Regions from separate parts of the Microbacterium sp. NPDC079356 genome, predicted to be linked through region 1. Evidence: predicted binding sites of a transcription regulator. Region 1 holds the regulator's gene; each other region holds the start of a gene.
The links. Region 1 encodes LexA, which represses DNA repair genes until DNA is damaged. Its sites were predicted from a motif close to TCGAACANNTGTTCGA; they were not measured.
Positions count from the first base shown of each region.

Region 2: the regulator LexA is predicted to act here: its motif matches at 4,728-4,743, upstream of ACPEH0_RS12425 (HNH endonuclease signature motif containing protein).
Region 3: the regulator LexA is predicted to act here: its motif matches at 4,063-4,078, upstream of ACPEH0_RS08225 (intein-containing Rv2578c family radical SAM protein).

Region 1 is NZ_JBMWDN010000006.1:101,843-109,660, reverse strand. Features, by position in the region: gene ACPEH0_RS13165 (SseB family protein) at 1-13, opposite strand, end outside; gene priA (bifunctional 1-(5-phosphoribosyl)-5-((5-phosphoribosylamino)methylideneamino)imidazole-4-carboxamide isomerase/phosphoribosylanthranilate isomerase PriA) at 1-743, opposite strand, end outside; gene hisH (imidazole glycerol phosphate synthase subunit HisH) at 797-1,441, opposite strand; gene hisB (imidazoleglycerol-phosphate dehydratase HisB) at 1,438-2,049, opposite strand; gene ACPEH0_RS13145 (histidinol-phosphate transaminase) at 2,103-3,176, opposite strand; gene ACPEH0_RS13140 (LysM peptidoglycan-binding domain-containing protein) at 3,204-3,599, opposite strand; gene lexA (transcriptional repressor LexA) at 3,877-4,542, shown strand; gene metE (5-methyltetrahydropteroyltriglutamate--homocysteine S-methyltransferase) at 4,600-6,924, opposite strand; gene ACPEH0_RS13125 (methylenetetrahydrofolate reductase) at 6,921-7,818, opposite strand, start outside.
Region 2 is NZ_JBMWDN010000005.1:156,315-164,132, reverse strand. Features, by position in the region: gene ACPEH0_RS12445 (hypothetical protein) at 1-32, opposite strand, end outside; gene ACPEH0_RS12440 (acyltransferase family protein) at 87-1,238, opposite strand; gene ACPEH0_RS12435 (CsbD family protein) at 1,426-1,596, opposite strand; gene ACPEH0_RS12430 (glutamate--cysteine ligase) at 1,780-3,243, shown strand; gene ACPEH0_RS12425 (HNH endonuclease signature motif containing protein) at 3,277-4,683, opposite strand; gene ACPEH0_RS12420 (hypothetical protein) at 4,863-5,102, shown strand; gene ACPEH0_RS12415 (hypothetical protein) at 5,145-5,384, opposite strand; gene glmM (phosphoglucosamine mutase) at 5,529-6,872, opposite strand; gene rpsI (30S ribosomal protein S9) at 6,880-7,365, opposite strand; gene rplM (50S ribosomal protein L13) at 7,395-7,818, opposite strand, start outside.
Region 3 is NZ_JBMWDN010000002.1:724,044-731,861, reverse strand. Features, by position in the region: gene ACPEH0_RS08235 (DEAD/DEAH box helicase) at 1-1,508, shown strand, start outside; gene ACPEH0_RS08230 (GNAT family acetyltransferase) at 1,531-1,956, shown strand; gene ACPEH0_RS08225 (intein-containing Rv2578c family radical SAM protein) at 1,958-4,054, opposite strand; gene ACPEH0_RS08220 (M15 family metallopeptidase) at 4,184-5,101, shown strand; gene ACPEH0_RS08215 (acyl-CoA dehydrogenase family protein) at 5,222-6,385, shown strand; gene ACPEH0_RS08210 (PfkB family carbohydrate kinase) at 6,530-7,096, shown strand; gene ACPEH0_RS08205 (acyl-CoA thioesterase) at 7,104-7,517, shown strand; gene ACPEH0_RS08200 (GntR family transcriptional regulator) at 7,524-7,818, opposite strand, start outside.

The DNA.
Region 1 (7,818 bases):
TGTCCGGCGACATCCAGCGCCTCGGCCAGCGTGAACGCGCCGGCGTACAGGGCCTTGCCGACGATGGCGCCCTCGACGCCGAGGGGGACGAGTTCGCGCAGCGCCGCGATGTCGTCGAGGCTCGAGATGCCACCGGAGGCGACGACGGGCTTGTCGGTGCGGACGGCGACCTCGCGCAGCAGCTCGATGTTCGGGCCCTGCAGCGTGCCGTCCTTCGTCACGTCGGTGAGGACGTAGCGGCTGCACCCGGCATCCTCGAGGCGGTCCAGCACCTGCCACAGGTCGCCGCCGTCGCGGGTCCATCCGCGCGCCGCGAGCGTGGTGCCCCGGACGTCGAGGCCGACGGCGATCGCCTCGCCGTAGCGCAGGATGACGTCGGCCGCCCACTCCGGGTTCTCGAGCGCCGCGGTGCCGAGGTTGATGCGCGTGGCACCGGAGTCGAGCGCCGCGTCGAGCGATTCGTCGTCGCGGATGCCGCCCGAGAGCTCGACCTTCACCCCGCGGAGCGACTTGATGACCTTGCGCAGCAGGGTCGCGTTCGACCCACGACCGAACGCGGCGTCGAGGTCGACGAGGTGGATCCACTCGGCCCCCTGGCGCGCCCACTCCTGGGCTGCGTCGACGGGGTCGCCATAGCTCGTCTCGGTGCCGGCCTCACCCTGCGTCAGTCGGACGGCCTTGCCGTCGGCGACGTCCACAGCGGGCAGCAGGATCAGTTCGGGCGTGGATGCGAATTCGTTCATGGCTCCGGGTGGGACGATGTGCGCACCGGGCGCGCGCACAGAGGGACACGTTACTAGGACGCGGGAAGCGACCCGATCCAGTTCGACAGCAGACGGATGCCGGCCGCGCCCGACTTCTCGGGGTGGAACTGCGTCGCCGACAGCGGGCCGTTCTCGACGGCGGCGAGGAACGGCGCCCCGTAATCGCACCAGGTGAGCACCGGCTCGCGGAACGGCTTGATGACGTCGAGGGTCCAGTCCTGCGCGCCGTAGGAGTGCACGAAGTAGAAGCGTTCGTCCTCGAGTCCGGCGAAGAGCGTCGACCCCTCGCCGGCGCGGACGGTGTTCCAGCCCATGTGGGGCAGCACCGGTGCCTGCAGCTCGGTGACCGCGCCCGGCCACTCCCCCAGCCCCTCGGTGTCGACTCCGCGTTCGACGCCCAGCTCGAACATCACCTGCATCCCGACGCAGATGCCGAGGACCGGCATCCCCCCGGCGAGACGGCGACCGATGAGCTCGTCGCCGCGGCTCGCGCGCAAGGCCGACATGACGGCGGAGAAGGCCCCGACGCCCGGGACGAGGAGTCCGGCGGCGTCGGCGATCAGGCCGCGATCCTTCGTCAGCCGCGCATCGGCGCCCGCTTCGCTGAGCGCCTTGACGGCCGAGTGGACGTTGCCGGAGCCGTAGTCGAGGACCGCGACGAGCGGTGCATCCGTCACAGGGCGCCCTTGGTGCTCGGGATGCCGGCGACGAGGGGATCGAGCGCCTTCGCCTGGCGGAACGCGCGGGCGAAGGCCTTGTACTCCGCCTCGGCGATGTGGTGCGGATCGCGGCCGGCGACGAGGGTCACGTGCATGGTCAGGCCGGCGTGGAAGGCGATCGTCTCGAAGGTGTGGCGCACGAGCGAGCCGGTGAAGTGGCCGCCGATCAGGTGGAACTCGTAGCCCGCCGGCTCACCGGAGTGGACGAGGTAGGGCCGGCCGCTGATGTCGACGACCGCCTGCGCCAGCGCCTCGTCGAGCGGCACGAGCGCATCGCCGTACCGCGAGATGCCGGACTTGTCGCCCAGTGCCTGACGGATCGCCTGGCCGAGCACGATGGCCGTGTCCTCGACGGTGTGGTGCGCGTCGATGTGGGTGTCGCCCGCCGCGCGGACCGTCAGGTCTGTGAGCGAGTGCTTCGCGAACGCCGTGAGCAGGTGGTCGAAGAACGGCACGGTCGTGTCGATCGTGCTCCGACCGGTGCCGTCGAGGTCGAGCTCGAGCTCGATGGTCGACTCGCTGGTCGCCCGCCGGACGGAGGCGGTGCGGGGCGCAGGGGTGCTCATGCCCCGAGTCTACCGAGGCATGATGGGCCGACCGCGCCCGTGACGGAGTCGGCTCAGAGGGAGGCGAGCGCCTCGAGGAACGCCGTCGACTCCTCTTCGCTGCCCGCCGTGACGCGGAGGGTGTGCGGCAGGCCGACGTCGCGGATGAGGACGCCGCGGTCGTAGAGACCCTGCCAGGTCGCCGCCGGGTCGTCCACGCCCCCGAAGAGGACGAAATTGGACCAGCTCTCGTACGGCGAGTACCCGAGCGCCGACAGGGTCGCCGAGATGCGGTCGCGCTGCGCGACGATGTCATCGACCATGCGGAGCATCGTCGGGGCGTGGCGGAGGGCGGCCGTGGCCGCGGCCTGGGTGAGTGCGCTGAGGTGATACGGCAGGCGCACCAGGCGGAGCGCGTCGATGAGCGCGGGATCGGCGGCGAGGTAGCCCACGCGCGCCCCGGCGAAGGCGAAGGCCTTGCTCATCGTGCGCGACACGACGAGACGCTCGCGGTCGTGAAGCAGCGTGAGCGCGGACGGCTCGTCGCGCGGGGCGAACTCCTGGTACGCCTCGTCGACGATCACGATGCCCCGGGAGGCCTCGTAGACGGCCTCGATGACCTCGAGCGACAGCGGCGTGCCGGTGGGGTTGTTCGGTGTGCAGAGGAAGACCACGTCCGGCTGCGCGCGTTCTATCTGCTCGGCGGCATCCGCTGCGGACAGGGTGAAGTCGTCGCCGCGCGTACCGCTCACGTAGGTGGCGCCCGTGGCGCCCGTGAGCAACGGGTACATGGAGTACGTCGGCGCGAACCCGAAGGCCGAGCGCCCCGGCCCACCGAACGCCTGCAGGATGTGCTGGAGGACCTCGTTCGACCCGTTGGCCGCCCAGATCTGATCCGGTTCGAGACCGTGGCCCAGGTAATCCGCGAACCCCTCGCGCAGAGCCGTGAACTCACGGTCGGGGTAGCGGTTGATGTCGCGCAGCGCCTGCGCGATGCCGTCGAGGATGTCGTCCGCGACCTCTTCGGGAACCGGGTGGGTGTTCTCGTTGACGTTGAGCGTCACGGGCAGCGACGCCTGCGGGGCGCCGTAGGGGATCTTGCCGCGCAGGTCGTCGCGGAGGGGGAGGTCGTCGAGACTGGCACTCACCCCGCCATCGTAGGACGTGGCGCGGCCTTACTCGCCCGCCTGCGCCGAGTAGGTGGCCGGGATCGCGATCGACTGACCGGCGTCCACCGCGGAGGACGACAGCGCGTTGAGGCGGACGATCGCGTCGATGACGTCGCGCGGGTCGCTGTCGGGCGCGATGTCCTGCGCGATGCTCCACAGCGATTCGCCGGGCATCACGGTCACGGTGTCGAAAGACCCCGCGGACGCCCCCGCGTCGCCGCTCGCGAGAGCACCCCCGCTGGAGAGGATGCCGACGCCCAGAGCGACGACCACGGGCAGTGCGGCGAGCGTGGCGAGGACACGGCGACCTCGCGTGGTCATCCGAAGGCGCGTGCGCACGACAGGCGCAGTCGCGGTGGTGATGGTGATCGCGGTGCTGGTGGTCGCGGTGATCGAGTTCATGGTGTCCTCCTCGGGGTGACCCCGGTCAGATGAGATCTTCGCCCCCGCCCGTCGGCCGGGACGGACGGGTGCGAAGTTCTCTTCCGAATCTATCTTCGAAGTTCGTCGACTGTCAAGGGTGCGGTTCTCCGCAGATCGATCGAAGACGACACGCGGTCGGCTACGGGACGATCCGATCGACACCGGATACGGTTTCGATGACCAGAGCCCATCACCAACCTCCGACATTCGAAGGCGAGTGCTCCCGGAGGGACCCCGGGGTGACGAAAGGAACGACATGAGCGACAAGCCGCAGACGCGTCGGCGCAAGAGCCTGAGCGACAAGCAGCTCGCCATCCTCGAGGTGATCCAGCGCTCCATCGCCCGTCACGGATACCCGCCGAGCATGCGCGAGATCGGCGACGCCGTCGGCCTCAAGTCGCTCTCGAGCGTCACCCATCAGCTCAACCAGCTCGAGCTGAGCGGCTACCTCCGTCGCGACCCCGGCAAGACGCGCGCCATGGAGGTCCTCATCGATCTGCCGGGCTCGGCGGGCGAGAACCCTGCGGACGTCGCCCCGAGCGTCGGCGACGCCGCGATGGTGCCGCTGGTCGGCCGGATCGCCGCCGGCGTCCCCATCACCGCCGACCAGCAGGTCGAGGAGATCTTCCCCCTCCCCCGTCAGCTCGTCGGCAAGGGCGAACTGTTCATGCTGAAGGTCTCGGGCGACTCGATGATCGACGCCGCGATCTGCGACGGCGACTGGGTCGTCGTCCGCTCGCAGGCCACCGCCGACAACGGCGAGATCGTCGCCGCCATGCTCGACGGCGAGGCGACGGTGAAGACCTTCCGCCAGCGCGACGGTCACACGTGGCTGCTCCCCCGCAACTCGGCCTTCGAGCCGATCCTCGGCGACGACGCGGTCGTCCTGGGCAAGGTCGTCGCGGTCCTGCGCGCCGTGTGACGGCGCGCACGCGAAGAGAGGGGATGCCGGGCGGCATCCCCTCTCTTCGTTGCGGCCTCAGACCCCGGCGCCCACCTCGGCGCGGACCGCGCGAGCCGCCGCGACGATGTGGCGGAGGGAGGCGACCGTCTCGTCGTACCCGCGCGTCTTCAGACCGCAGTCCGGGTTCACCCACAGGCGACGGACGTCGAGCTCCGCGACGGCGCGCTCGAGCAGCGACGACACCTCGTCGACGGACGGCACGCGCGGCGAGTGGATGTCGTAGACGCCCGGTCCGATGCCGTGGGCGAATCCGGATGCCGCGACCTCCGAGATGACCTCGCCCCGACTGCGGGCGGCCTCGATCGACGTGACGTCGGCATCGAGCGCCGCGATCGCGTCGATCACGACCCCGAACTCGGAGTAGCAGAGGTGCGTGTGGATCTGGGTCTCGTCGGCGGCGCCCGCAGTGGCGAGCCGGAAGGACCCGACCGACCAGTCGAGGTACGCCGGCTGGTCGGCGGTCCGCAGCGGCAGGAGCTCCCGGAGCGCCGGCTCGTCGACCTGCACGATCGCGATGCCCGCCCGCTCGAGGTCGGCGATCTCGTCGCGGAGTGCGAGGGCGACCTGGTCGGCCGTCTCGCCGAGCGGCTGGTCGTCGCGGACGAAGGACCAGGCGAGGATCGTGACGGGTCCGGTCAGCATGCCCTTGACGGGCGCGGCGGACAGCGACTGCGCGTAGGCCGCCCACGGCACCGTGATGGGTGCGGGGCGCGAGACGTCCCCCCACAGGATCGACGGGCGCGTCGCGCGGGAGCCGTAGGACTGCACCCACCCGTTGCGGGTGACCGCGAACCCGTCGAGGTTCTCGGCGAAGTACTGCACCATGTCGTTGCGCTCGGGCTCGCCGTGCACGAGGACGTCGAGCCCGATGTCCTCCTGCAGAGCGATGACGCGCGCGATCTCGTCGCGGAGGAACCCTTCGTAGGTCGCCTCGTCGATCTCGCCGCGCGTCGCGCGGGCGCGCGCCCGGCGGATCTCGGCGGTCTGCGGGAAGGATCCGATCGTGGTCGTCGGGAGCGCCGGCAGACCCAGCACCGCGTCCTGTGCGGCGGCACGCACCTCGAACGGGGTGCGGGATCGGTCTGCCGGGGTGAGCCCGCCGGCACGGGCGCGGACGGCGCCGTCGCGGACCCCGGGCGCCGAGCGGCGGTCGGCGAGGGCGGCCGTCGCGGCATCCAACTCCCCGGCGATCGCGTCGCGACCATCGGCGAGCCCGCGTGCCAGGGTCGTCACCTGGGAGACCTTCTGATCGGCGAAGGCGAGCCAGGACACGAGGCGGGGATCGAGGTCGGGCTCGTCGGCGAGGTCGTGCGGCACGTGCTGCAGCGACGTCGAGGTGCCGACCGCGACGGCCGCGGCGCCGAGGCCGCCGACCGCGTCGAGCACGTCCGCCGCGCCGGCGAGGTCGCCCCGCCAGACGTTCCGGCCGTCGACGACGCCCGCGACGATCACCTTGTCGTCGAGTCCCGCGACGGGCGACGGCACGCCGCCGCGGGTGAGGTCGATCGCGAGGCCCTCGGCGGCGGAGGCGGCGATCGCGCGCCAGGCGGGCGCGGAGAGCGCGCCGTATCCGGCGGCGACCAGGATCTCGGGACGGTCGCCGGAGGCGGTGAGGACGTCGAGTGAGCGGGCGGCGGCGGTCGCGAGCTCGTCGTCCGAGTACCCGAGCGACTGGCTCACGAGGGCCGGCTCGTCGATCTGCACCCAGTGCGCCCCTGCGTCGCGGAGAGCGGCGAGCAGCTCGACGTACACGGGCAGCAGGTCGTCGAGCCGGTCCAACGGGCGCGTGCCGGGGGCCGCGGCATCCGTCCCCTTCGCGAGGGCGAGGAAGGTGACCGGGCCGACGAGCACCGGACGGGTGACGTATCCGTCCGCGACGGCCTCCGCCACCTGCCGCGCGAACCGATCGCTCGAGAGGGCGAACCGCGTATCGGGGCCGATCTCGGGCACGAGGTAGTGGTAGTTCGTGTCGAACCACTTCGTCATCTCCAGCGGCGCGGCCTCGCCCACGCCGCGGGCGGCGGCGAACAGGGCCGACAGCGGCACCGACCCGTCCTCCGCACGCAGGTGCGCGAACCGCTCGGGAAGGGCGCCGACGGCCGCGGCGACGTCGAGGACCTGGTCGTAGAAGGAGAACGTCTCGGGGATCGACGAGTCACCGCGACCCAGCCCGAGCTCGGCGAGGCGGGCGCGGGTGGTCCGGCGCAGGTCGGCGGCGACGGACTCGAGTCCCGCCTCGTCGAGCGCGCCGCTCCAGTGGGCCTCGACGGCGCGCTTGAGTTCGCGGCGACGGCCGATGCGGGGGTAGCCGAGGATCGTTCCGGCGGGGAAGGCGGTCATGAGGTCTCCTCTGTCGCGGGGATGATGCCCGCCTCGCGCAGGGTGGCGAGGACGGTGTCGTGATTGTTGAAGGCGTAGAGATGGATGCCGGGGGCACCGCCCGCGAGGACGGCCCGGCAGAGATCGGCGGCGTATCGGACACCGATCTCGCGGCGACCGTCGGCGGTGGGCTCGACGTCGAGGTCGACGGCGAGGGTGCCGGGGACCTGCTCGCCCGTCAGCTCGATGACACGGCGCAGTCGGGAGGGCGAGGTGATCGGCATGATGCCCGGCAGGATCGGGATCTCGACCCCGGCACTGCGGGCGCGGGCGACGAAGGCAAGGTAATCGTCGGCGTGGAAGAACAACTGGGTGATCGCGAGGGTCGCCCCCGCGGCCTGCTTCGCGAGGAGGGCGTCGATGTGCTCGGCGGGGTACCGCGAGCGCGGGTGGCCGTTGGGGAAGGCGGCGACGGCGATGTCGACGCTCGGCCGCCGCTCGACGCGGGCGGCGCCCGGGACGCCGGGGATGGGCTCCTCGGTGTACGGGGACGTCTCGGCCTGCACGCGGTCGATGAGCTGCACCAGCTGGGCCGCGCTCTCGAGGTCGCCGAGCGCCGCCGCATCCTCTCCGGCTCCCGCCGGCGGATCCCCCCGCAGCGCCAGGAAGGAGCGTATGCCGGCGTCGAGGAACTCGCGGATGAGGGCCGTCGCCTCGGCGTACGAGCTGCCGATGCAGGTCAGGTGCGCCAACGGCTCGACGCGCGTCTCGCGCAGGATGTGCGTGAGCACCTCGAGGGAGCGACCGCCGCCGGAGCCGCCGGCGCCGTAGGTGACGGAGATGAAGGCGGGGTCGACGGCGGCGAGCCGGTCGATCGTCTCGTAGAGGGCGGCGTAGGACGCGTCGGTGCGCGGC
Region 2 (7,818 bases), on a different contig from region 1:
CGAGCGACGGGTGCGGGATCTCCCCCGGCCATATTGCGTCTTTCCCCAGCGGGCCCGGGTCGGCCCGGCGTCAGTCTAGCGAGGGGTCAGGCGCGGTGCGCGTGGACGTCGGGCGCGATGGGCGCGTGCGGCTGCGGCCGCTTCTTCGTGCGCGCACGGACGAAGTCGCCGACGCGACGCGACAGCTTGTGGCTCGGGATCTCGACGATCTTGAAGAACACCCACGACAGCGGGATCGACAGGACGGCGCTGACGAGGGCGGCGATGCGCAGGTTCTGGTCGCCGAACAGGTGCGCCATCGAGATCACGACGGGCTCGTGCACGAGGTACAGGCTGAACGAGATGAGCCCGAACCACTGCATGACGCGGCTCTCGAGGAAGCGGCGGAAGATCGGGACGACGATCGCGGCGATCACGGCGACGACGGCGCCGATGGTGGTGACCGCGTCGAACGGCTTCACGAGGAAGCGGAGCGACTCGAACGGGCGGATGAGCCACGGCGAGACGAGCAGGATGGGTGCGGCGAGGAGGAGCAGCGCCTGCGTGCCGCGGCTCGGCTTCCACGCGCGGATGGTCGGCAGCCAGGTGGCGATGACGACGCCGATGAGGAACATCGGCAGGTACACGAGCGCACGGTTGCCGAGGGTTGCCGAGACGCCGATGCCGACGACGGCGGCGATCGCGAGGATCCAGTTGTACCGGGCGAACCGGACGCCGAGGAAGACGAACACGGGCAGCAGGAACGAGAACGCGATCTCCCACTGCAGCGACCAGAGCGGGCTGACGAGGTCACCGGTGCCGAACAGCAGGGTCGCGTCGCCCCAGATCGCTTCGGGGCTGACGGGCTTGCTCGTGATGTCGAGCCAGGCGCTCTCCATGCCGCGGTCGCGCGGGATGATCAGCACCCAGCCCAGGTAGACGATGATCGCCGCCCACACCGGCAGGTAGAGGCGCAGGAGTCGCTGCGGGTAGTAGCCGACCCATGAGAAGTCGCGGCCCTGCTTGAGCACGGGCAGCGTGAGCACGACACCGCTCAGGACGAAGAAGATGAAGACCGCGCCCGCGCCGTCCCAGAAGATGTGCAGCGGGCTGTAGGCGAGCAGCTCGGGAAGGCCGTTCTCGGCGCGGCCCTTGAGATAGGGCTCCGCGAACAGCGGGAACGTCAGCATGATGTGGTGCACGAGGACGATGAGCGCGGCGAGTCCGCGCAGACCGTCGAGCGATGTCAGCCGTTTCATGGATCTCCCGGGACGCCCGCCGACGGCCGTGGAGGGGGGGGAGATCACGCGTCGCGTCGGGGAGAACGTCGAGTGAAGTGTACGTGAACGGGTGTGGCGGGCCCCGGCATCCGCCTGTGAGTCGTCGGATGCGGGGTGGGATGCCGAACGCCCGGGTCCGTGGCGAGCCCGGGCGTTCGGTGGGGGCTTACTTGAACGCGTCCTTCACGTTCTCGCCGGCCTTCTTGAGGTTGGCCTCGGTCTGGTCCTGGTGGCCTTCGGCTTCGAGGCGCTCGTTGTCGCTCGCCTTGCCGGCAGCTTCCTTGCCCTTGCCGGTGAGGTCCTGTGCGGCGTTCTTGATCTTGTCGTCGAGTCCCATGATCTGGTCCTTCCGTCGATCTTTCCGGAAGCGGCGCGTTCCGGGACCACCCACGCTAGGCAGGGGCCGGATGCGAGCCAACCCCTGGCTATTCGCGGCGTGATGGGTTACCGCGTCATGGTCGACGGGGCGCGGGTTGTCAACGCCCCGGCGGGCGGCGGTGTCGCGACCTATCGTGGCGGGGTGGGAGAAGAAGTCGAGAGCCAGGAGATCACGGGTGCGGACCGCACCCTTCATCGCGAGAAGATCCGTCGCAACCTCGACGTGTTCGAGCGGATGCTGCGCGAGGCGCGCTTCGACACGGATGACCCGATGACGGGTCTCGAACTCGAGTTGAACCTCGTCGACGCCGTCGGTGACCCGGCGATGCGGAACGAGCAGGTGCTGCGGGCGATCGCGGACCCGGCGTTCGTGACGGAGCTGGGGCGTTTCAACGTGGAGATCAACGTCCCGCCGGCGAAGCTGCGCGAGGGCGGGCTGACGACGTTCGAGGAGGGTTTGCGCGAGCGGCTGAACGAGGCCGAGGCGCGGTCGGAGGACCTGGGTGCGCATCTGGTGATGATCGGCATCCTTCCCACGTTGGCGGAGCGGCATCTGAGCCGGAGCACGTTGAGCGCGGATTCGCGGTACGACCTGTTGAACGAGCAGGTGCTCGATGCGCGCGGCGAGGATCTGGCGATCTCGATCGCGGGGCCGGAGCGGCTCGAGACGACGGCCGACTCGATCGTGCCGGAGGCGGCGTGCACGAGCACGCAGTTCCATGTGCAGACGTCGCCGGCGCAGTTCGCGGCGTATTGGAACGCGTCGCAGGCGATCGCGGGGGCGCAGCTGGCGGTGGCCGCGAACTCGCCGTACCTGCTGGGGCGGGAGCTGTGGCGGGAGTCCCGCATCCCGCTGTTCGAGCAGGCGACCGACACGCGCAGCGAGGAGTTGAAGGCGCAGGGGGTGCGTCCGCGGGTGTGGTTCGGCGAGCGCTGGATCACGTCGGTGTTCGATCTGTTCGAGGAGAACGTGCGGTATTTCCCTGCGCTGCTGCCGATCGTCGACGATGAGGATCCGCTGGAGGTGCTCGAGGCGGGCGGGGTGCCGTCGCTGGCGGAGCTGAAGCTGCACAACGGGACGGTGTACCGGTGGAACCGTCCGGTGTACGACGTGGCCGACGGGATGCCGCATCTTCGCGTCGAGAACCGGATCCTTGCGGCGGGGCCGACGGTGGCGGACACGGTCGCGAACGCGGCGTTCTACTTCGGTCTGGTGCGTTCGCTCGCGGAGGATGAGCGGCCGGTGTGGTCGCGGATGCCGTTCGCGACGGCGCGCGAGAGCTTCCTCTCGGCGGCGCGCGACGGCATCGACGCGCGGCTGTCGTGGCCGGGTGTGGGCCACGTGCCGGCGACCGAGTTGGTGCGCGACACGCTGCTGCCGCTCGCCGCCCAGGGCCTGGACGCGTGGGGCGTGTCGACTGCGGAGCGCGACCGGTATCTCGGGATCATCGAGGGGCGCTGCGCGACGAAGACGAACGGTGCGGAGTGGTTCGCGAAGCGGATGCGGGCCCGCACCGGCATGGAACGTGCCGACGCCCTGCGCGCCACCCTTCTGGAGTACCGCGAAGCGATGCACACGAACGAGCCGGTCCACACCTGGTCGTAACCCGCGCCGCACCTGCGCGCCGCGACACGCACCTCACGACGCCCGCGCCCGCACCCCGGCGGTGCGCCATCCCGCGCGGTCGGGCGGCGGATCCCACAGCCACCGCAGCGGCGATTTCGACCGGAGCGGCACGGGCTCCCGCCCGCTGCCGAGCGGAGCGTGCAGCACGAACCCGGCCTCGACCCGCTCGATGCGCCACCCGTTGTTGTGCAGGAGCAGGTGATGGAACCGGCAGAGCAGCACGCCCTCGTCGGTGTCGGTCCTCCCACCCTCGGACCACGGCACGCTGTGGTGCGCTTCGCAGTACGACGGCGGTCGTTCGCACCCGGGCCAGAGGCATCCCCCGTCGCGGGCGGCGAGCGCGACCCGCTGCGCGCGGGTGAACAGGCGCTCGTCACGTCCGACGGCGAGGGGTGCGCCGGCGGCATCCACCTCGATGCGGATGCGGCCGCCGGTGCAGTGCGCGCGGTCGACGACCGAGCCGGGCAGGGCTGAGCCGCCGTCCTCGACGATCCCGGTCGCTCCGTGACGCCCGAGGCCGTCGCGGGGCGCCTCGGTGACGATGACGCGCACGCCGGGCTCACGCGCTCCGAACACGTCTTTCGCGGTGGCGAGCGCGCCCGCGCGCAGGACGTCGACGAGCACGTCGTACGAGAGCTGTTCGTTCGATCGCGCGTCGTCGACGAGCGCGGCGGCCTCGGCGCGTTCGGCGTCGGTCATGAACCTGGGCCCGCCGCGGCGGGGGCGGAGGGCGGCGTCGAGGACGCTCCGCATCCACGGCCCCATCTCGTCGTCGAAGACCATCGATCCTCGGGAGAACCCGTCGCCGTCGGTCCAGAGCCGGAACGCCCTGCGCTCGAAGCGCCGCGCGAACCGCTCTTCGGCTCCGGCGGGGTCGAGCATGTCGCGCAGTGTGCGCGCCTGCGCGGTGAGTTGTTCCACCGACCACTGGTCGGCCTCGCCGGCGAGCCGTTCGGCTCCCCTGGCCCACACGGCCGCAGCTCCCGGCGTCGGCGGATCGCCGAGCCCGGTCAGGATCGCCCCGTACTGCGCCGACGACAGCGCCCCGTCGTAGAGGAGTCGATCGAGCGCGCCGTGCCACCCGGCATCCCCCGCGCCCATCAGCGCCTCACCCACTCGCACGGCGCGCGTCGCCTCGGCGCGCGTGATGCCGGTGGTCGCCTGGATCATCTCGACCGGCGTGCGATGCCCGGTCTCGGCGCTGAGCCCACCGCTGCCCCGCTCGCGGCTCGATCGCTGCGCCGCGACACCGGCGAGCACCGCCTGCAGCACACCGATTTCACGGGCCACCCGCCCCGCGCGGGCGATGAGCGTCCTCACCGTGTCGTCATCGAGACGACCGACGGATGCCGCCAGGTCAGACGTGTCGACGTCGAGCGCATCGAGGGCGGTGAGGCCCTCGACACTCTCTTGCAGCATCGTCCCGAATGGCATATCTGTACGATGCCACACCCCTCCGACATTCGTACACGTGTTCCCCGATCTGTGGATAACCGACTGGCCCACCGTCGTGCAGGCCCTGCGAACGCGGTGGTCACCCGCGAGCGGCGACAGCACAAGTCGTTCGCGATCGAGTTGGCCGGTGAGGATGCGAGGGCGTGGCGCGGTTCCGGGTGTCCGGCAACGACCTCGCCGTCTTCCCGTGGTGGGTGGGGCACATCGGCGATGAGACGCGCAATATCCCGCGCTCGGCCTGCGGGATCGTCGGTGCGCGGGTGCAAACGCGCCCTCTCGCCGAATGGACGCCGGAGGAGTTGCACGCCGCGGTGCTGGCCGCGCTCCGGGACATCGCCGCACACGGCGACGGCCGATGCGGTTGCGGCGAGGCGATCCGCTGATCCGAGCGTCTCGCCTTCTCGCGAGACCACCGCACCCGGCGCCTACCCCGCCACAGCCTCCGTCTGCACGTTCCGCTGCACGCGCCGCTCGGGTCGCAGCTTCATCGCGTGGCGTTCGAGCAGGAACCAGCTGGCCGCAGCGAGCGGCAGGGTCAGCAGGATCGACAGCGCCCCGGACATGAGCGATCCGTTCCAGTAGCCCGGATGCGGCACGTTCAGGGGCGTGCCGGCGATGCTGTGGTCGAAGATCCGCAGCCCCGCGTTCTGCAGCACGTGCTTCACGTTCTCGAACGAGATGACGTCGAGGTAGCTGCGTCCCGTGACGAGTGCGGTCGTGATCGGGGCGATGACGAAAGCGGCGACGATGAGGCATGCCCAGAAGCCGGGAATGCCGCGCGCCCCCTGATCTCGGCGGGCACACCAGCCTCAGCCCCGCACGACCTCCGCAAGCTGCTCCGCGACTCGCTGCGCGTCGGCTTCCGACGCTGCCTCGACCATGACGCGCACGAGCGGCTCGGTGCCCGAGGGCCGCAACAGCACGCGCCCCGCGTCGCCGAGCTCGGCTTCTGCCTCCGCGACGGCCGAGACCACGTCGGGGTCGGTCGCCCGCGACCGCTCGACGCCCGTCACGTTGATGAGCACCTGCGGGAACACGGTCATCACCTTCGCGAGCTCCGACAGCGGCTTGCGCTGACGGGCGACCTCTGCGGCGAGGTGCAGGCCGGTGAGCAGCCCGTCGCCGGTGGTGGCGTAGTCGCTCATGATGACGTGTCCGCTCTGCTCGCCGCCGAGCGAGAAGCCGCCTTCGTTCATGCGCTCGAGGACGTAGCGATCGCCGACGGCGGTCGTTTCGAGGTGGATGCCGTGGGCCGCCATCGCGCGGTGGAGTCCGAGATTGCTCATCACGGTCGCGACGAGCGTGTCGTCCTGCAGCAGGCCGCGCTCCTTCATCGAGACGGCCAGGATCGCCATGATCTGGTCGCCGTCGATGATCCGACCGTCGGCGTCGACGGCGAGGCAGCGGTCGGCGTCGCCGTCGTGCGCGATGCCGAGGTCGGCGCCGGTGCGGAGGACTTCGGCGGTGAGCACGTCGAGGTGGGTGGAGCCGACGCGTTCGTTGATGTTGAGGCCGTCGGGGTCGGCGCCGATGACGGTGACTTTCGCTCCGGCATCCCGGAACGTCTCGGGTGACACGCCGGATGCGGCACCGTTGGCGCAGTCGAGCACGACGTGCAGGCCGCGCAGGCTGGTGCGCAGGGATGCGAGGAGGTGCACGACGTAGCGGTCTTCGGCGTCGGCGAAGCGGCTGATGCGGCCGACGGCTCCCCCGGTGGGCGCGAGCTTGGGCCCGGCCATCGCTTCTTCGATGCGCTGCTCGACCACGTCGGGGAGCTTGACGCCGCCACGGGCGAAGATCTTGATGCCGTTGTCGGGTGCCGGGTTGTGCGACGCCGAGATCATGACGCCGAAGTCGGCGTCGATGTCGCCCACGAGGAACGCGGCGGCCGGGGTCGGCAGGACGCCGGCATCGAGCACGTCGACGCCGGAGGATGCGAGTCCTGCGGCGACGGCTGCACTGAGGAAGTGACCCGAGACCCGCGGGTCGCGTGCGACGACGGCGGTGAGGCGGCGTCCGCTGCGGCGGCGGGCTTCGGCGATACGACCCTGGCCCAGGACGACCGCGGTCGCCTGGGCCAGGGTGAGCGCGAGATCGGCGGTGAGGGGGCCGTTTGCGAGGCCCCGCACACCGTCCGTCCCGAACAGTGCCATCGAAGGATTAACGCTTCGAGTACTGGGGAGCCTTGCGCGCCTTCTTGAGACCAGCCTTCTTGCGCTCCTTGACGCGAGCGTCGCGCGACAGGAAGCCGGCCTTCTTGAGGGTCGGGCGGTTGTTCTCGGCGTCGATCTCGTTGAGGGCACGCGCGATGCCGAGGCGCAGGGCGCCGGCCTGGCCCGAGGGGCCACCACCCGAGATGCGGGCGATCACGTCGTAGCCACCGGCGAGGCCGAGGACCGTGAACGGGTCGTTGATGAGCTGCTGGTGCAGCTTGTTGGGGAAGTAGTCCTCGATCGTGCGGCCGTTCACCGTGATGGTGCCCGAGCCGGGAACCAGGCGCACGCGGGCGATGGCCTGCTTGCGACGGCCCACAGCGGCGCCGGGGACGGAGAGGACGGGGCGAGCCGGGGCGGCCTCAGCGGCAGCCGGCGTCTCGGTCGAGTAGTTCTCGGGAGTCTGGTCGAGGGAGTCAGCGATCTTCGCCATCAGATAATCCTTGTTCTTCTCTGCGGCGCTTACTGGGCGACCTGGTCGAAGGTGTACGTGGTGGGCTGCTGGGCCGCGTGCGGGTGCTCGGCACCGGCGTAGACCTTGAGCTTGGACAGCTGCTGGCGACCCAGGCTGTTCTTGGGGAGCATGCCGCGGACGGCCTTCTCAACGGCGCGCACCGGGTTCTTCTCGAGGAGCTCGGCGTAGGTGACCGACTTGAGACCGCCCGGGTAACCCGAGTGGCGGTAGGCCTTCTTCTGCTCGAGCTTCTGGCCGGTGAGGGCCACCTTGTCGGCGTTGATGATGATGACGAAGTCGCCGGTGTCGACGTGGTTCGCGAAGGTGGGCTTGTGCTTGCCGCGCAGGAGCGTGGCAGCGTGCGAGGCGAGGCGGCCGAGGACGACGTCGGATGCGTCGATGACCACCCACTCACGGGTGATCTCACCAGCC
Region 3 (7,818 bases), on a different contig from region 1:
GCGCCCCTCGTGACGCCGGAAACGGCCGTGACGCACGCGATTTCCGCGGTACTGGCCGTCCCGAGCGCCCGCGCTTCGACCGCGCCGACCGCACCGCGCGCTCGTTCGATGACCGGCCGCGTCGCGACGACCGGCCCCGCCGCGACGAACGCGCGAACCGGTCGGACTGGGCCCACGCGGCCGGAGGCTCCGCGCGGCGCGGCAGCGGCGCGGGGAGTGGCCGTGGGGAGAACGCCGCCGAGAAGTCGAAGGCACACCAGGAGCACGTCGACGTCGTCCACGAGCGTCTCCAGGCCGAAGCGGTGGATGCCGCATCCGTCGAGCAGGCGTCGTTCGCCGACCTCGGGCTCGGCCAGAACATCGTGCGCACCCTCGAAGGTCTCGGCGCCACGAGCCCGTTCCCGATCCAGGCGGCCACCGTCCGTCCGATCCTCGAGGGCCGTGACGTCCTCGCCCGTGGCCGCACCGGCTCGGGCAAGACGATCGCCTTCGGCGCTCCGCTCGTCGAGCGTGTGCTGCGCGGCCAGGCCGGCAAGCGCCGCGCGTGGGGCCGTTCGCCGCAGGCGCTGATCCTCGCGCCGACGCGCGAGCTCGCGCTGCAGATCGACCGCACCGTGCAGGAGCTCGCGCAGAGCGTCGGCCTCTTCACGACACAGGTCTACGGCGGCGTCCCGCAGGGCCGCCAGGTCGGCGCGCTCAAGAAGGGCGTCGACATCGTCATCGGCACCCCGGGCCGCATCGAGGACCTCGAGAAGCAGGGCAAGCTCGACCTGTCCGAGGTCGGGATCGTCGTCCTCGACGAGGCCGACCACATGAGCGAGCTGGGCTTCCTCGAGCCGATGCAGCGGATCCTCCGCCTCGTGCAGGACGACGCGCAGAAGCTGCTCTTCTCCGCCACGCTCGACCGCGAGGTCGCTGCTCTGGTCGACGAGTTCCTCGTGGACCCGGCCGTCTACGAGGTCGCCGGCGAGACGCAGGAGACCAGCACCATCGACCACCGCGTCCTCGTGATCGACCACCGCGACAAGGCCGAGATCCTCACCTCGCTTGTCGACCGCGACGGCAAGACGCTCGTCTTCACGCGGACCCGTGCGTACTCCGAGATGCTCGTCGAGCAGTTCGAGGATGCCGGGATCGCCGCCGTCGCCCTCCACGGCGACCTCAACCAGGCCAAGCGCACCCGCAACCTGCAGCGTCTGACCGACGGCAAGGTGAACGTGCTCGTCGCGACCGACGTCGCGGCGCGCGGCATCCACGTCGACGACATCGACCTGGTCGTCCAGGCTGACGCTCCCGACGAGTACAAGACGTACACGCACCGCTCGGGCCGCACCGGTCGCGCGGGCCGCGCGGGCACGGTCGTCACGCTGATCACGCGTCAGCGTCGTCGGCGCATGACCGAGATGCTCGAGCGCGCAGAGATCGATGCGCCCTTCGACGAGGCGCGCATCGGCGACGACGTGCTCGAGGAGATCACGGGTCGTCAGGCCGCGAACGTCGACGCCTGAGCGGTGTCACTAGGGTGGGCGGATGCCGCTCGTCATCCGCCCGCTCGGTGATCCCGACGTCGACGCGGTCGTGTCCCTGTGGCACGACGCCGGCCTGACCCGCCCCTGGAACGACCCGCACCGCGACATCGCGCGTGCCCGCGCCGTCTGGCCCGACCTCCTTCTGGTCGCGGCGGACGGCGACCGTGTCGTCGGCTCGGTCATGGCCGGGTACGACGGGCACCGCGGCTGGTTGTACTACCTCGCATCGGCTTCCGACCGGCGCGGCGAGGGGATCGGGCGGATGCTGGTGGCCGAGGCGGAGCGACGGCTCGAAGCGCTCGGCTGCCCGAAGGTGATGCTCATGGTCCGCGAGGGCAACGACGCGGTCGCGGAGTTCTACGACGGCATCGGCTACGCCCGCGACGCGACCTCCGTCCTCGGCAAGCGCCTCATCCCCGACGACTGAGTCAGAAGAGCATCGCTGCCGCCTGCTCGCGCGTCGCCGCCTTCATGACCGGACCCGTGGTCCGCACCGGGCCGAGCCCGCGCGGGGGAGTGTCCTCCTCTTCGAGCCTGCCGTGCAGTCCGTGCTTACGCAGCAGCGGACGCACCCGCGCGGACAGCCAGGAGCGGTATCCCTTCGGCGCCGAGACCGAGACGCCCGGGTACAGGCCGCGGTAGGCCGGCACGAGGTCCGGGCACTCGCGTTCCAGCCACTGCCAGAACCACTCCTTCGCGCCCGGTCGCAGGTGCAGGGCGCCGAAGACGACCCGGCGCGCACCGGATGCCGCGATCCGCGCGATCGCGTCGTCGAGCACGTCGATCCCGTCGGTCAGGTGCGGCACGATCGGCATGAGGAACACGGTCACCGAGAAGCCGGCATCCGTCGCGGCCTTCACGGTGTCGAGCCGTGCCTGGAACGACGGCGCGCCCGGCTCGAGGAGTTGGCGCAACGGTTCGTGGGGGATCGCGATCGACATGGCGATGTGGATCGGGACGCGGGTCGCGGCATCCGTCAGCTGCGGCAGGTCGCGGCGCAGCAGCGTGCCCTTCGTGAGGATCGAGAACGGCGTGCCGCTCGAGGCGAGGGCGTCGATGATGCCCGGCATCAGCCGATAGCGGCCCTCGGCCCGCTGGTACGGATCGGTGTTCGTACCGAGGGCGACCGGTTCGCGCCGCCACGACGGCTTGGCGAGCTCCCGCGCGAGCACCTCCGCCACATTGACCTTCACGACGATCTGCGAGTCGAAGTCGGCCCCGGCGTCGAGGTCGAGGTAGGTGTGCGTGTTGCGGGCGAAGCAATTGTGGCTGACCACCCCGGCGGCGATGAAGTCCTCGGTGTCCGTGGAGATGTCGACGAGATCGCGTTCACCGACGTCCTCGATCGAGATCACCGTCAGATCGGTCGCGGTCTTCACGGCCGCGCCCACGATCGACAGTTTCCGAGTGATGGCGGGGCTGGTGATCCGGAAGAACCGATCCCGCGAGGGCAGCCCGCCGGTCACGCGGATCGCCCTCAGCCCATTGGGCCGCACGGGCTCTCGGATGAAGCTGATCCCGAAGTGGTCGAGCGAGGTCGACACCGTCTCGAGCAGCCGCTCGTCCGTGTTGACGATGCGGAGGATGCCGCGCGAGCACGAACCCTCCGCATCGAAGATGCCGGACAGGAATCCCGCCCTCCAGGCGGACGAGGGTGCGGTGGGTTCGACGATCAGCGTCTCGATCGTTTCGACATCGGCCTGTCTTGCCGTGTGGATCGCCGTCATCGGCCGCCGCACGTCCGTCGCCGGAGTGAACGCTCGCTCGCGCGTGAGAACTCCTGCCCGCTCCAGGAAGCGCCGAGTCCGGTCCAACGCGTCGACATCCGCCAACGCGAGGCGGAATCGGTGGATCACCCGGGCCCGCTTCGCGTCGGTGTACGTGCCGTGGAAGATCATTCCGTCGCCGCGGATCATCCCGCTGAGGTATCCCCGTTCGAAGTCCGGCTCGGCGACGAAAGCGCTCTGCCCGCGCGGGGCGCCCATCCCGAACCCCTGCAGACGATTCCCCGTGGTCAGATGCGGACGACGGCCGGCGCCCGATGTCGTCCCCGTCACGTGCTTCCATCCGCGCTCGGTCAGGAACCGATGATCGCCACTCGCGATGATCTCCGTCCCGTCGGCAAGGGTGATCCGGTAGGCCGCTTTCCGGGTGGGCCAGACAGCGCGCACCGTCGTGGGGACGTAGCGCCGGTAGGCACCGTCCACGCGCGTCCCCATCACGTCCTCGCCGACGCGCACGTCCCCGAGCCGCTTGTGTCGACCCTCAGCCGTCATGACCAGGGTCTCGGGATCCAGGCAGTACGTGCACGCATGCGAGCACCCCCGATAGGGGTTCACGGTCCACGAGAACGGCATCGCGGAACCGCTCGGCACGTGGTTTAGCGCGGACTTCGCGACCACCTCGTGGAACGTCATCCCGGCGAACTCCGGCGTCGTCACCGAGCGGACGAGACCGCCCATCGACTCGAGCCCGGGCAGGGCGGCCTCATCGACCGTCGAGATGTCCTGCCCCTGCCACCGCATCTCCTCAGTCGAACACATATGCGAGGGACGAGTCAATGCCGCGGCCTAGAGAGTAGAACATCGAGGACGCACTCTCCGGCCTGGGACAATGGTCACGTGTCAGAGTCGAGGAGCGCCGCGAGGCGGCGGGTGCTCCGTTGGCGACGTCAGCGCCGCGCGGTCGTCCTGCTCGCCCTCGTCGCGACGCTCATCATCGCCCTCGTCGTCGTCCTCCCGCGCGCCCTCGCCCCCGACGACGCCGTGGCCGAACCGGCATCCACCCCCGCTCCGCCCTCGTCCGCGCCGACGAGCACACCGACGCCGACGCCGGAGACCCCCGAGGCCGAGCCGGCCTTGTGCGAGACGGATGCCGTGACCGCGGCGCTCGAGAACGGTTCCGACCGCGACGTGATCGCCGCGTTCGGCGGCGCCGAACCGTTCCGCGCGGCGATCGCCGACGGCGCGGCCCCCTGCGTCGACCTGCACGAGGCGGGGCGCCTCTGGGTGGTCGCGAACAAGCGGCATCCCCTCGATCCGATCGACCACTGGCCCACACCGCAGGCGCGTCCGCAGGACACCCGGATCGTGGCGGGCGGGTGGCTGCTCGACGAGACGGCGGCGGCGCTCGACGAGCTCTCGGCCGACGTGCGGGCCGCGGCGGGCACGATCGGGGTGAGCAGCGGGTTCCGCCCCTACGACTTCCAGGTCGACACGTACAACCGCTACGTCTCGATGCGCGGCAAGGCGGCCGCCGACCTCCGGAGCGCACGCCCCGGCCACAGCGAGCACCAGACGGGACTCGCCGTGGACGTCGTGGCATGCGACTCCGGATGCGGCGACCATGACGGCTTCGGCGGCACCCCGCAGTCGGACTGGATCGCCGAGAACGCCTGGCGGTACGGCTTCATCGTCCGCTACGAGGAGGGACGCACCGCGACGACGGGCTACTCCGCCGAGCCGTGGCACCTGCGGTTCATCGGTCGGGAGTTGGCCGGCGCCTACGCCGACGGCGGCTTCCACACCCTCGAGGAGTTCTTCGGGCTCGAGCCCGCCCCCGACTACGGCTGAGGCTCGCCGCGGAACTCAGTCGCGCTCACCCTGGCATCCGATCCCACGGCGCGCGTACAGTGGAGGGTGGCGACGCCGCCCACGAGCGCAGCGTCGCGCCGACACGAAGGGGGTCCGCACATGGAGCGGAACATCTACGACGAGGACCACGAAGCGTTCCGCGACGTCGTCAGGGAGTTCATCAAGCGCTACGTCACCAACGAGAAGCGCGAACAGTGGGATGCCGCCGGCGAGATCGACCGGGCGACGATGCGCGCGGCCGGCGAGGCCGGTGTGATCGGGCTCAGCGTGCCGGAGGAGTTCGGCGGCGCGGGGATGCTGCAGGACTACCGCTTCCGCACGATCGTCAATGAAGAGGTCATCCGGGCCGGTGCGGGATCGCTCGCCGGCGCCTTCGGCATCCAGGACGACCTGGCCGTGCCCTACCTCGTGCACATGGGCACGCAGGAGCAGAAGGAGACCTGGCTCCCCCGCATGGCGACCGGTGAGATCATCGGTGCGCTCGCGATGACCGAGCCCGGTGCGGGATCGGACCTGCGCGGCATCTCGACGACCGCGAAGAAGACCGACGGCGGCTACATCGTCAACGGCGCGAAGACCTTCATCTCGTCGGGCGCCACCGCCGACATCTTCGTCGTGTTCGTGAAGACGGGAGAGGGCAACCGCCCCGACGCGTTCTCGCTGCTGCTGCTCGAAAGCGGCATGGCCGGGTTCGACCACGGCAAGAAGCTGCACAAAATGGGCTTCCACGGCCACGACACGGCCGAGCTGAGCTTCACCGACGTCTTCGTCCCCGACGCGAACCTCATCGGCGGCGAAGAGGGCAAGGGCTTCATCCAGCTGATGATGAACCTCCCGCTCGAGCGACTGTCAATCGGCGTCGCCGCGGCTGCCGCCGCGCAGGCCGGCGTCGAGTGGACGATCGCCTACACGAAGGACCGCGAGGCCTTCGGCGAGCGGATCATCGACTTCCAGAACACCCGCTTCACGCTTGCCGACCTCGTCACGACCGTCGACGTGATGTGGGCATACATCGACCGCGCGATCGCGCTCTACGGTGAGGGCAGGCTGTCGCCCGAGGAGGCCGCCAAGGTGAAGTTCTGGGCGACCGAGCGCGAATGGGAGGTGCTCGACGCGGGCGTGCAGCTCCACGGCGGCTACGGCTACATCACGGAGTATCCGATCGCCCGCGCCTTCCTCGACGCTCGCGTCCACCGCATCTACGGCGGCACGAACGAGATCATGCGCGACATCGTCTCGCGCCAGATCGCCGGCAAGCGCTGACCGCATCCGAGGTCCCGATCGGGCCGGAAACGCCACCGCATTTCTCGGCTTGATCGGGACCTCGTCTGTGTGCGGGATGTGCGTCACGCGCCGAGCGGTATGGTGAGGGCGTTTGCCGCGTCGCGGCCACGAGGAGGCAGAACGATGGAATCCCTTGACGTGCTCGTCGTGGGCGAAGCGCTGATGGACGTGGTGGCGACGCCGGACGGTGCGCGCGAGAGCGTCGGCGGCAGCCCCGCGAACGTGGCGCTCGGTCTCGCGCGGCGCGGCGTCGATGTCGCGCTGCTGACGCAGATCGGGCCCGATGCGCGCGGCCGAACCATCACGGAGCACCTGGAGGCGTCCGGCGTCCGGCTGCTCTCGGCGTCGACCAGCCTGCCGCGGACCTCCACCGCCGTCGCGCACCTGGCGGAGGACGGTTCGGCGACGTACGACTTCGACATCGTGTGGGACCGGCTCCCGAGCATCGAGGGTCTCTCCGCCCGCATCCTGCACACGGGTTCGATCGCAGCCTTCCTCGAGCCCGGTGCCGGCAGCGTCCGTGACATCCTCGCCTCGGCGGGGGCGAACATCGTCACCTTCGACCCCAACATCCGTCCGGCCCTCGTCGGCGCGCACGACGTCGCGTTCGCGGCCTTCGCCGAGACGGCCCGCGGGGCGGCTGGACGCCGCGGCGCCACGTCCCCTACGATCGATCCATCTATTTGTTAGGACAAAGATGGACGACAGTGGAAGCGTGGATTTCCGGTCTCGCAGGTGGGTCCGCCCGGAGGATCTCAATGCCCACGGGACGCTGTTCGGCGGCAGCCTGCTGCGGTGGATCGACGAGGAGGCGGCGATCTACGCGATCCTCCAGGTGGGCAACCACCGTGCCGTGACGAAGTACATGTCCGAGATCGAGTTCGTCAGCTCAGCGGTCCAGGGCGATCTCGTGGAACTCGGCATCCAGGCCACGGCGTTCGGGCGGACCTCCATCACGATGCGAGCCGAAGTCCGGAACATGGTGACAGCCGCGCGGATCCGCGCGATCGAACGCATCGTCTTCGTCGCCCTCGGTCCCGACGGTCAGCCGACGCCTCATGGCTACTCCTCGATCACGCAGCACCGGGATCGGCTCCCAGTCACCCCGTGACGGCGATCACTTCGCGACGAGCGTCGTCTCGAAGCTGTAGAGGTCGGGGCGGTAGCAGTGATGGCCGAACTCGAAGGCGCGTCCGGAGTCGTCGAACGCCACGCGTTCCATCGTGAGAACCGGGCCGTGCTCCTCGATGTCCAGGAGCTCGCTCTCGTCATCCCGCGCGCTGCGCGCGCCGATCTTCTGCTTCGCCACGCGGATCGTGACACCCCGCGCCCGCAGGATCTCGTAGAGCCCCTGCGACTCGAGCTGCTGGGGCTGGATATCGGCGAACTCCGGCGGAAGGTAGTTCTCCAGT